DNA from 2 places in the Paenibacillus sp. SEL3 genome. Region 1 is predicted to be linked to the other one. Evidence: predicted binding sites of a transcription regulator. Region 1 holds the regulator's gene; the other holds the start of a gene.
The links. Region 1 encodes LexA, which represses DNA repair genes until DNA is damaged. Its sites were predicted from a motif close to CGAACATATGTTCG; they were not measured.

Region 1 (6,301 bases):
TGGCCCCATCAAGAAGGAGTATTCTTCGTTGTAATGCATCCTGCAAGCTAACTTTATCCAAATTTCTTCACCCCCGCAAAACGTTAAATCCTAGTTTAGCAGAAACCGTATCATTTAGATAGATTGAAGTAAAAACATACGTTTTATACAGGTTGTTCTTTGTAAAAACGACTTCTCTTATCCATTTTTATAGTTTGTAGCATTATTAAACGTACTTAACCCTGCATCCTTTAGCTATGTTCATTTGCATTATAAAATGTTGAAATCCTGTATTGTACAACGTTTCAAGACATGGTATTCTTTATATAACATTAATCCAAGTGGAAAAGAGGGGATAAATACATGGCCGAAATCTTAATACGTAATACGAATGAAAGAATTAGCGGTGAAGAACAAGTACGTGAATTTCTGGAGAGTCACGAGATATTGTATGAACATTGGGATGCTTCCAAATTGTCCGGGGAGCTGCAAGAGAACTTTACCTTAACAGATGATCAAAAGGCCGCTGTTCTCAAAACATTTGAACCCGAAATCAAGGATTTAGCCGCACGTCGCGGATATAAAATATGGGACGTTATCACTCTATCTGAAGCAACGCCGAATTTGGACGAGTTGCTGGCCAAGTTTGAGCAAATTCACACCCATACCGAGGATGAAATCCGTGCCATTATCGCTGGTAAAGGCATCTTTATTATTAAAGGACCTGAAGAGATCGACTATTTTAACGTAGAGCTTTCACCGGGGGACGTTATCTCCGTACCCGAAAATATACCTCACTTCTTCACTTTAATGGAGAATCAAAAGATCGTAGCAGTCCGCTTGTTCATTGAAGAAAATGGCTGGATTGCGGAACCGTTCGAAGATCCAACCTTCATTAAAGCATAATTACGAATTTATCCTTGTGTAAATAAAAAACTCCCTCTGCTCTGTGACAATCGAGCGAAGGGAGTTTTCTTAATACTCGTTTCTAAAGGTGTAGATTTCTTACTTTAACGACTGAATAATTCCATCCAATTCAGACAGATGCTTGATTTGAAACTTCGGCTTGATCTCTGTGGTATTGGTTTTGGCGTTTCGGTTCACCCACACCGAGTGAACACCTGCTGCCAACGCTCCTTGAATATCAGTCGTCAGCTTATCTCCTACCATTAAAGCATGTTCAGGCTCAATACCAAGAAGCCCCAACGCATGCTGGAATATAGACGGATCCGGCTTGCCTCGACCAAATGAACCTGAAATGACCACATGATCAAAGAAAGGAGCTAATTGAGGAACTCCATCCAGTTTCTCCTGTTGTAAATCAGGGGAACCGTTTGTCAATAATAACAGCTTGTATTGTCCCTTCAATTGTTCTAGAATTTCAAACGTTTCTTCATATACATGGGGACGTGCGCGTCTTTCCGAAGCAAATTGGGTAGCCAGCTTTTCCGCCAACTTCTCATTATCTATCCCTAGTTGCTGGAGTCCTCTGCGCCATGATTCCTTTCGATAAACAGGGGCCAACTGTTCCAATTGACGGAATTCAGGTTGCTCACCCGCTGTAAAATTCGCCCACAATCCTTCAAACGGATTAATGCCGATCATTTGAGTAAAACTAAAGGTTTCATAGGATTCATACAAAGCGCGTGCTTCTTTACGTACGGCTTCCTCCAGAGCTTTTGGATCAACACCTGCTTCACGGGAGCCTGTTTGACACGCTGCATCAAATGCCTCTTCTACACTACGTTCATCCCACAAAAGGGTATCATCAAGATCAAACATTACCGCCTGAATCGTCATCTGAATTATCCACTCTCTTTCCACAGTATATGTACGCCTATTTGCTTGATTAAGCATTTGAATCGTTATGTGTGCCCATATTAAGCAAGCGGCCGCAGCATGTTATATGAAATAACATCATACGGCCTTTGTTACAGAGCTACAGGCTAAATCAGTTATTTCTTGTCAACCTGTATCTGATTGGATAGCGCAAACTTCTCAAGTCGCTCTGCAATGGCATCCGTGTCATAGCGACCTAATGATTTTGTGAAAATGAAATTACCACCCTTACCTTTTCTTTCAACGGTTACGTAACCCTTTTCAATCTTGATGGCTTTCATGTCCCCTGCCGTCATTGGACGTTCTCTACCACCTTTCAGCATATAGAGAGTATCCTTTCCCACTTTCAGATAAGGACGACGGATAAAAAAGATAACAGCCAGCATCAAGTACAGGCCGAATACAAGCCAATCCATCCCTCGCATACCGGTCTTAGTCAAAAAGTAACTCATAAGCATGTACAATACAGAAAGACCAGCCAGCATAATTGGCACAGTAATATTACGGCCACGAAAAATATCCATTGCAGAACCTGCGCCGCTAATGGTTTGAATACCTTGCTTTTTGCGCGATTTATTTAAATGCGCTGTGTTTTTGCGTACTTTTCTTTCAAATGATCGGGCCATCTCTCAATTCCTTCCCAGATATATTACATTAAAACAATTGCCTCAAAGCTGATCTATATAGATACCATGAGAGGTACCTAAAACAAAAGGCAAATTGCAGGCTTGGGCGCTTTAACAACATTAATGCTTCAGCCCGTCATTTCCCTTCGATGTATCATCGTCCACAAATTCAATCGTTTCTAGCTGCTGCCGAAAATTACGACGAATGTTACCTAAATAAATTTCCCGAAGATTGGCACGTTCTGTGGTTTCCTCTTCTGTTAATCCCTCGGATTTTGCTTTGCGCGCTAATTCATTAATGCGCTGTACCAAGCTGTCTATATCCAAATTGTGTCCCCTCCAAAAAAGCAAAGATATAATACACTTTGACATGTAGAAAAGAGCTTGTCAAGGCTCCCGCATTACGCTCCCTGACAAGCTCTAATAGTCTATAGATCATAAGTCAGGAAGCTTGAGTACCTGACCTGCCTGCACTCCCCGATCCTCTAAACCGTTAATCCGCACAATTCCTTCTATATATACTCGTGTATCCATTCGTTCCGGTTTATGATTCGCGGCAATCTGCCACAACGTATCCCCAGGTTGTACTGTCAGTTTAGTCACTTCTTCCTTGGAAGCTGAAGGAGCCGCGAAAACCGTAAGTACACCTGCTCCTGCAATCCAAGCAACAATCACTATAATAAGAAGCTTAAGTAAAAGAGTATGGGTAATAATCTGCATAAAACGCGCCCTACCCTCTTTTCGGGTCTCCTGTAAATTTTCTATATTCATTGGAAAAATACTTTGATAGGTGCTATATTTCATCATGGTTGTGTCCTCCAAACGTTTGTTCTTATGTTTTCACAATATAACACGAACGTTTGTTTTGTTCAATAGAAAAGAGAACAAAAGTTCGCAATTTTTTTAGGGATTATTTAGAACTTATGTTTGTACGAACGGAGGTTCTATGCTATAATTTTCCCAAACGTTACTAAATGGGGTTGATACGGTATGTCTAAGATTTCGAGCCGCCAGCAGGCCATTCTTGAATTTATCCGCAATGAAGTGCGTCTAAAGGGATACCCCCCTTCTGTACGCGAAATAGGCGAGGCTGTCGGATTGGCCTCCAGTTCTACGGTTCACGGTCATTTGGATCGTTTAGAGAAAAAAGGACTCATTCGCCGCGATCCTACAAAACCACGGGCTATTGAGTTACTCGGTCAAGACGAATCGGATAACAGCAACTTGATTAATTACTCCATTAGTCGTGTCCCCGTCGTCGGCAAAGTAACCGCTGGTCTTCCTATTACGGCGACAGAAAATATTGAAGATTACTTTCCTCTTCCCCAACACTTTGTTGGTGAGGATAAAATATTCATGTTATCTGTTGTAGGCGAAAGCATGATTGAGGCTGGGATTGCTAACGGAGACTATGTAATCGTACGTCAGCAGCAGACCGCTGATAATGGCGATATTGTTGTAGCTATGACAGATGAAGACGAAGCTACAGTTAAAACCTTCTACAAAGAAAAAGATCATATCCGGCTTCAACCTGAAAATCCAGCCTTTGAACCGCTTCGTCTGACACACGTCAGTATTTTGGGCAAAGTTGTAGGACTCTTCCGGGACTTCCACTGATTTCTCGTTCTTCCTTCCCCGTTATTCTATCCCCTAATACAAAACCGGCTGCCTAGGGCAAGCCGGTTTTGTATTGTTATTATGCTTACTATGTATCTCACAACTATTCTTTCCTTTTAGCAACCTATTCCTATTGTATCTACTATAAAATCAGCCTCATCGTCTCAAATAATCCCCCACTGATCTTGAACAGCTATACTGTTGTGGGCAAAACTAATAGATCTTTCTTTCTTTTAGCTAAATATGGTATATTAATTACTCATAGCTCTGTAGGAGGAATTAAATGAAAAAAATAATAATTTCAGCGTTTGTTATGATATTTATCGTCGTAAGCTGTGCAGTTCCAACAATGGATCATTTGTATGCAGAAGAGAAATCACACATAACAACCTACGATCGTATTCAGTACATACAAATACTCATCCATTTCAGGTATTTAGAAAAGCAACTTGAAGCTGTAATTTCCGAAAGAAATAATTACCCAGAGGCCAGCCAAGAATATAAACAGCTCTCAGAACAACTGAATCATATTCTTGCCCAAGAGGCGTACTACGAAAAAAAACTTAACACCCTTAATAGTAAATAATTTTCATACAAACTGCATATTATCTTTATTCTACACATTAGACTCATGCCGACCTGCCTGTAACATCTCCTGCAACGTAAAGTTGAAAAGGCGAAGACAGGTTCGCATGAGTTTTTTTGTTAACCTTTAGGGATATAGGTACTAGCTTCTTTTTGCTTCTAATAGATTTATGCTGATACATTACTATCACAATTGACATATATATATAGCAGAACTAAGCAAAGGAGATATGCAGATGATCAGAAATAGAGTTAAAACGTATAAGCATCGCATCGGGAAAAACAGATATCTGGTCGTTAAAGTCTTTCAAGCCGCAGCTGCTAAAACAGGAAGCGGAAATGCACTAGCAACCAATGCCTTGAATATCAAAATTTCCAAGCGTAAGCATAAACGCCACTAAGATTCAACCGCACCTTCATTTCTTGAAGGGAGGTGATATTATGAGCAGAAGACATTGCAGACGTGATTTAAGAAGAAGAAGATTGAACATCCGTTCCAATCAAAGAGCCACTGCGCGTGCAAGAGGTAACGCACTGGCTGTTAATTTGTTTAGCGTAAACGATAGACAACGCAGACGTTAATAATTGTTTCCATGCAAAAAGCGGGAGGAATTCTTCCTGCTTTTTTTGTGTTAAATAGCACACCTAACTACTGCTATGAATCATTTAAGCAAGCGGAGGGGGATCTAAAATATCACACATAGTTGAACAGTCGCTACCATTTTACACTTTTTATAAATCTAACAGACAGGAAAACGTGTTCTCTTTTAGAATAATGTGCATAGAGAAATTAAACCAGGAGGAGACAAGCCATGATAATTAAAATGTCACTTTCATATATGGGGGATTTTAAAAAGTCAAATGAGAATAACGGCTTTATTGTGTCAGGAAAAATTATACCTAAATACGAGAACAACATTTGGTCATATATAGAAGAAAGTTTTCCCGAACCATATTTTAAACAGTATGAGGATGATGACGTCGATATCAGTTATATTAATGAACAAGGAAAATCTATTTTTTTATATTATGATGAGAACGACTGTGTTGGGAAAATTAAACTTTGTACTTATTGGAATGGCTATGCTCTAATTGAGGATATTGCCGTCGCTAAAGACTGGAGACACAAGGGAATCGGAGCAGCCTTATTGAGTAAAGCAACCGAGTGGGCTAAGCAGAATAATCTTGTTGGCCTTATGCTTGAAACACAGGATGTGAATATTTTAGCTTGTCGATTCTATGCTAAAAATAACTTTGTAATCGGCGGAGTTGATACTATGCTATATTCTAACTTTTCCACAGCCCATGAGAAAGCGATTTTTTGGTATTATAAGTTTAAGTATTCAAATTAGCCTATCCTTCTGTAATAAGGCCGAATTTAAAAACAATACCATCTTGTACGCACACTTTGCATTGCTACTTTTCCCGTATCTAGTAAAATCAAACTGATCAGCACACAAAACTCTGCCGACCAATTAAGGTTAGCAGAGCTTTTGATTTATTTTTAGAGTATTCACTTACTTCAAACGTGAGGATGAGATCATTTTCAGCATGTAATCCTTTTTTGCTCTTATCAGGAATCTGAAACTGAACGTTTATATACAATAACAGATAAAATCCCGCTAATTATAATGACCACTGAAAAAATCAATAAC
Region 2 (6,301 bases), 340 kb from region 1:
CATTCAAGAATATTTTGGTAGGATGATCAACACCTATCAGGAGAGGAGGTCGAATTTTTGAAGGAACGCAGAAATAGAACCATATTCTTATCGGACTGCCAAAGTTTTTATACCAGCATCGAAAAAGCAGATGATCCCAAATACCAACATAAGCCACTCGTTGTGGCCGGTGACCCTGCACTTCGTTCAGGCATTATTTTAGCTGCATGTCCGCTGGCCAAAAAATACGGTATATCTACAGCAGAACGTCTGGGAGAAGCGGTGAAAAAATGTCCTGACCTTATCATTGTACGCCCGCGTATGCAGCATTATATCGATGTCTCATTAAAAATAACAGAAATCTATAATGAATATACGGATTTGGTTGAAGTTTTCAGCATTGATGAACAGTTTCTGGATATGAGCGGAAGTCTCTCTCTGTTCGGAGATCCGGTGAGTATTGCAAGTGAAATTCAGCAAAAGGTACTGGCACAAACAGGAGTATGGATTCGAATTGGCATCAGCTCCAACAAAATGCTGGCTAAAACGGCGCTAAGACACACAAAATATCTTGTACATAATTATAAAATCCTGTAGGAACAAGATATTTAACGACTAAAGTAATGTACATTATTCAATTTCTTTGTTTATTGCTTTCGAAAAAAGTTTTAGATTAAAAATTTAGTTGTAGATGTCCAAGTATTTCTTATTGCTTAGACTAAGATAAGGCTTCTTTTAGAGCACTACATGCTACCCGCGTATGTTCTTTAATTAATAATTTAAATGGAATATAATGATGAGGACGTGACCCAAGCAAAGGTGCGGAAGCACCCTTTTTATTGAACTAACGGATAGCTTGGTTCCAATAATCAGGAATTTACACTGTACTAATAGTGAAAGATCGAATTTACTGGATGTATTAGTTTTAATACCTGTTTATTTATAATGCCCCCCGATTTTTAGGGATCTCTCTAGTGCCTGACCAGCTTGGGTCAAAGAGGACGCTCTTATGATAGCTTCGCTACCATAGCGTTCTTTAATTTTATCTGTTGCTTCTTCCAAGGAGCGGATACGCTCATGATCCTCAAAGAAGGAAAGTTGATAAGTTTGGTCGTCAACCAACCCACTTAAAGTGACACCTAAGCGTCGTATCGGCATACCGTTCCAAAAATTATAAAATATTTTTTTTGCTGCGTTGTACACTTTATTCGTATTGTTAGTCGGATCTGTTAGCTTTATTTGCCTGGAAAATCCGGTGGGAGCCTCATATGGACTGCATGTACAACTAACGGTCACGACAGAGCCCATGTACCCCTTACGACGACTGTCTCGACAAACTTCTTCCGAGAGTTCAAGCAGGATGGTCTCTACTTCATTTGGTTCCAAATAATCTTGGGGTAGGGTCATCATATGGCTTACCGACTTTTGTGGAGAACTGAGGGTATACGGAGCTACAGGACTCTCATCTAGACCATTGGCTGTTTTCCACATGACCTCCGCCTGTATATCCGACTGTTTTCCAAAACGAACGCGGAATTTAGACTTAAGGTCTGGTAGAGACGTTCTAGCGATATCACCAATGGTCGTCATACCAAGCCGCTCAAAATGGGACGACATCCGCGAACCTACCCCAAACATTTTATTAACTGGCTGTGGCCAGAGTAGCTGCTCTAATTCTGTCTTGGGCAACGTGAATATACCGCTTTTAATTTTTTTAGCCCAAATATCAGTTGCGCTTTTGGCAAGAACCTTATTGGAACTGATTCCTATTCGTACCCAAACTCCGGTTTGTAAAAGAACCTTCTTTTGAATTTCTCTTGCAACGGTTAAAGAATCTCCAAAAATTTTAAAACTACCCGAAATGTCCAGAAACTGCTCATCGATACTAAACACCTCTACTAGATCGGTGTATTCCTTGTATATATCCGTAATTGCTAAAGAGACATCAATATAATGTTTCATACGGGGACGGACGATCACAAGCTCAGGACATTTGTTGAGGGCTTCACCGAGCCGGTCTGCTGTAGACACCCCGAAACTTTTGGCCATAGGGCATGCTGCTAAAATAATTCCAGACCTGCGTGCAGGATCGCCTGCTACCGCAAGCGGTTTATTTTTGTACTCTGGGTAAGAAGCTTTTTCTACACTCGCATAAAAACTCTGACAATCCGCCAAAAGAATTGTCCGCTCAGTTGTTTTAGTCATGCTGTACCCTCCAAAACCGATTACGTATATACGAACATGCGTTCTTGATTATTATAATGCCAAACACGAGTTCTGTATTCAGGTAATTTATAGGACTTGTATAATTTGCAAGTGAAAAGATTGAGGAGTTTAAATGATTTTCTCCATAGGTAATGAAGTCAAAGAAACTTGCTCCTTGTTGTTAAAAAGCTAAAGAGGGACTATCCCCCAATGGAAATAGTCGTGTCTTTACCGGCGGCTTGCTCAGTCAGGATACACTGCTGCAGATTTTCCGCCACGATCTGGGCAATGGCTTTATCGGAAGCGTTACGTACGGTGGACAACTGTGGAACCACTTTCTTGCAGGACTTCCCTTCCTCCATTAGCCGTAACACGCCTCGAATTTGTCCTTCAATTCGGCGAAGGCGTGTTTTCATCAATTCCGATAATTGTATTCCATTTTAGTCTGCTCCTCTCTAACATACCGATATAGGTATAATATAGAGTAAAGAATTAAACTCATACACTTCTTAAATAAACAGATTCACCTTACCGTTCGACGCGTCTCCCAGGTAAGCAGCCACACCTGCATATTCCAAACCATCGATCAATTCCTCCTGTTTCAAGCCAAGGAGATCCATAGTCATAGTGCACGCTACGAGTTTCACTCCCTGCTCCTGCGCAAGCTCGATGAGCTGCGGCAAGGACAGTGCATTGTTCTTCTTCATGACATGCTTGATCATTTGTGGGCCAAGCCCAGCGTAATTCATCTTTGACAGTCCGAGCCTCTTTGCGCCTCGTGGCATCATCCAGCCGAAAGCTTTTTCAAGCAAGCCTTTATTCGTCTTCACAATCTCGTCTTTACGAAGTGTGTTTAATCCCCAAAAGGTAAAGAAGATCGTCACTTCATGATCATCTGCTGCCGCACCATTTGCAATAATAAACGCTGCAATTACTTTATCCAAATCGCCGCTGAAAAGGACGATCGTTGATTTTTCTGCCATCGTATTTAAACTCCTTTTCGTTTTGTACCAATACCCCTATAGGTATTATATGTGAAATGTTGATGTAACTCTTTCTGCTATATCTTAAAGAATGGAGGACCAAACCTTTATAGCTGTAAGGGCAATCAGCACAACCAAGCCGTATCTAAGCACCTTAACATTGATTTTAGAACTTACTTTGGAGCCAAGCGGCGCACCAATCACGCTTCCGATGACAGTAAATACGGTCGGCAAGAGGGGGATTGCACCGCCGCTAATTTTACCGAGGACTCCGCCAATCGCAGATATAAATACGATAGCCAGTGAAGAAGCGATGGTTGTACGCGTCGGAATCCTAAGAACTGTCAGCATAATCGGGATAAGGATAAACGCTCCTCCAGCACCTACGATCCCAGATACGATCCCTACCACAAAAGCAGATCCTACGGCAATCCACTTGTTAAAGCGCAGTTCTTGCACCTGTTCTTCTGTGCCTCTGCGGGGAATCAGCATGAGAATGACAGCCAAAACCGCAAGAATGCCATAAAGCAGGTTAATAATGCCCTCGTTAATCATGCTGGAGACAAAACCGCCGATGAGACTGCCCGCAAGAATACTGCTGCCCATATAGGACACTAACCCCTTATGCACGATCGATGACCCATTTTTACTTTTCTTTCGAAACGCCAAAACACCAGTCAACGAGGCGAAAAAAACCTGAAACATGCTGATGGAAGACACCTCATGCGGCGAAAAGTGGGCAACACCAAGCATAGACGGTACGTACATCAACAGCGGATAGTTGATAATGGCTCCGCCGATCCCTAACAGCCCTGAAAAAAAAGAGCCTACCAATCCAAGTATAATCATGACGATGAAAAGTAAATATTCCAAAGGTATCTCCCTTTCCGTTCAAGTACTGGCTTCAATAAAAACAGTATACGAAGCACATCATACAGGTTATAATAATACCAAGTAAACTTATAAGAAATGGGGAATAACGTATGCTGACCATATTAAAATCATTACTTGAAGACAGATGCCCCGTTTGCAGCAACAGGCTGCAAGTCATGAGCAATTCCGCTTGCTGTACAAAATCCTGTCCACAGGGTCATTATAAGGAAGAAAACTATTGCACACTTGGTGTTACGATTATTTATGACCGGCTTGAAATAAGCGAACACGCTTAGCGTGTTCGCTTATTTGTTTACACCTTCTTTACATAAAATTTATAAATTCCGTTTTCTTCCTCATGGCTAAGCAGCTCGTGATTCGTTTGCTTCACCCAAGCTTGGAAGTCGTTAACGGAGCCTTTGTCCGTAGACAATATTTCCATCACTTGGCCGGAAGCCAATGTACCCAGCGCTTTTTTCGCCTTCACAATCGGCATCGGACATGCCATTCCTTTAGTATCCACTACAAGATCTGTTTTCATATTCATTCATCTCTCCTTTATTTATCATGAACGGCACAGCGGTTAGGACCGATTTCCATTTCACGTTGTTTCTCTTCACTAGGGGTTGCTTTACCCATATTCGTTTGGCGTATTTCCTGGTAAGCATTAGGCTGCGGGGGCAGGTTTTCACTTACAGTGCGTCGGAATTCATCCTCTTCCCTAATATTCAGACCCGGATTATTGCGGTACAGGTCAGACAGCTTAGCCATCACCTTGCCGCCCTCTCCCAGCTCAGTCACTTTGCCAAAATGGGCTGGCAATACGATTAATTCCCGTGAAAGCTCTTTATAGCGGCTGTAGAGTGTTTCACGGAGATCACTTACCCAATCCTCTGCCTTTCCGGCCAAATCGGGACGACCAATCGATTCGATAAACAGGATGTCTCCGGTGAGCAGGTACTGATCATCAATGATAAACGAAGTGCTGCCGATCGTATGACCAGGCGAGTATATCGGCTGGATTCGGATTGTTGTACCGCCAACCGTGATGTCTCGTCCCTCTTCCAGCTTCTCGTAACTGAATGTTACTTCTTCTGCATCCTTAGGCGGCAACCAGTAGGTGGCACCTGTTTGCTTCGCAAGCTTCCTGCCACCGGAAATATGATCGGCATGCAGATGCGTATCAAGAGTGTGCTTAATCTGTGCGCCTTGCTCCTTGGCAAACTGTTCAAACACGTCGGTCATTCGAAGCGTATCGATGACGGCAGCCTCACTGTCCGAAATGACCATGTAGGAGAGACAGCCCTTGCCGATCCGGACGAACTGGTACAGAGATCCACCGCTCTTTAGGTCACCAATCTTCACCGGCTCCAGGTACTCGCTCCACGATTTCATACCGCCTTCCAGGTAATACACATTGGTTCTGCCCGCTTCGACGATTTGCTCGCCCACAAACTTGGAGGATCCTTCTTTTGCGCAGACAACAAGCAATTTTTTGCCATCAGGAATCTTTTCGAGCGCAGCATCTACACCATCTAAGAGGTCGAAATAAGGAATGTTGATGATATCAACACTGTCGCCTTCAACCTTCCAATCGTTAAAGTCGGTTTCATTACGAACATCAAGGATAAAGATTTCTTCTTTAGCCAAGACGATACGAGTAAGTTCCTTGGCCGTCATCGCTTTTAATTCCAATTTCGTTTCCCCCTTCATTTAGAAAGTCAATGTAGCGTTGGCATCCTTCGCAAAATCCAGAAAAGTGACAGCTCCGCCTACGTCAATGCCTTCAATAAAATCCTCTTTTGTCAGGTTCATAACATCCATTGTCATCTGGCAAGCAATAATCTTGACACCCATTTCCTGAGCCATTTCTACAAGCTGTGGGATCGATGGAACATTTGCATTTTTGAATCCTTCAGCAAAATGTTCAGCCCCTGCAGGTAGCGGCAGTTGATGATGAGCTTGCTTATGAATCAGATTCAAGCCTTCAAAAGTAAAGAAAATGGCAACCTCTGCTTCAGTCGCTGCCGAAGCAGTTGCGATATTAAACACTTTATATGCATCGAACATTCCACCATTGCTTGCAATAATAGCTACTTTAGTACTCATTGTTATACCTCCGTTTATTGTTGTTTTTTTATTTTTCTGTTGGACCCGTCCAACCAGTCATGCCCGGTTCTACATTTTTGACTTGCTTGAATCCTTTTTCAGTAAGCAATTGACAGGCAAGGTCACTGCGGCTGCCTGTACGGCATACGACA

Region 2: the regulator LexA is predicted to act here: its motif matches at 2,216-2,229, upstream of ACYCS5_RS01330 (DNA polymerase IV).

Annotation. Positions count from the first base shown of each region.
Region 1 is NZ_CM137725.1:6,486,486-6,492,786, forward strand. It holds gene metH (methionine synthase) at 1-61, opposite strand, end outside; gene ACYCS5_RS29175 (1,2-dihydroxy-3-keto-5-methylthiopentene dioxygenase) at 343-885, shown strand; gene ACYCS5_RS29180 (HAD family hydrolase) at 985-1,779, opposite strand; gene ACYCS5_RS29185 (hypothetical protein) at 1,935-2,444, opposite strand; gene ACYCS5_RS29190 (DUF896 domain-containing protein) at 2,565-2,771, opposite strand; gene ACYCS5_RS29195 (LysM peptidoglycan-binding domain-containing protein) at 2,880-3,248, opposite strand; gene lexA (transcriptional repressor LexA) at 3,435-4,061, shown strand; gene ACYCS5_RS29205 (hypothetical protein) at 4,345-4,647, shown strand; gene ACYCS5_RS29210 (hypothetical protein) at 4,883-5,047, shown strand; gene ACYCS5_RS29215 (hypothetical protein) at 5,088-5,228, shown strand; gene ACYCS5_RS29220 (GNAT family N-acetyltransferase) at 5,459-5,998, shown strand; partial or broken gene tet (Tet(L)/Tet(K)/Tet(45) family tetracycline efflux MFS transporter) at 6,220-6,301, opposite strand, start outside.
Region 2 is NZ_CM137725.1:257,090-263,390, forward strand. It holds partial or broken gene ACYCS5_RS01325 (Y-family DNA polymerase) at 58-531, shown strand; gene ACYCS5_RS01330 (DNA polymerase IV) at 916-2,184, opposite strand; partial or broken gene ACYCS5_RS01335 (metal-sensing transcriptional repressor) at 2,385-2,623, opposite strand; gene ACYCS5_RS01340 (DsrE/DsrF/DrsH-like family protein) at 2,694-3,167, opposite strand; gene ACYCS5_RS01345 (sulfite exporter TauE/SafE family protein) at 3,252-4,016, opposite strand; gene ACYCS5_RS01350 (sulfurtransferase TusA family protein) at 4,354-4,581, opposite strand; gene ACYCS5_RS01355 (MBL fold metallo-hydrolase) at 4,599-5,753, opposite strand; gene ACYCS5_RS01360 (DsrE/DsrF/DrsH-like family protein) at 5,754-6,149, opposite strand; gene ACYCS5_RS01365 (sulfurtransferase TusA family protein) at 6,178-6,301, opposite strand, start outside.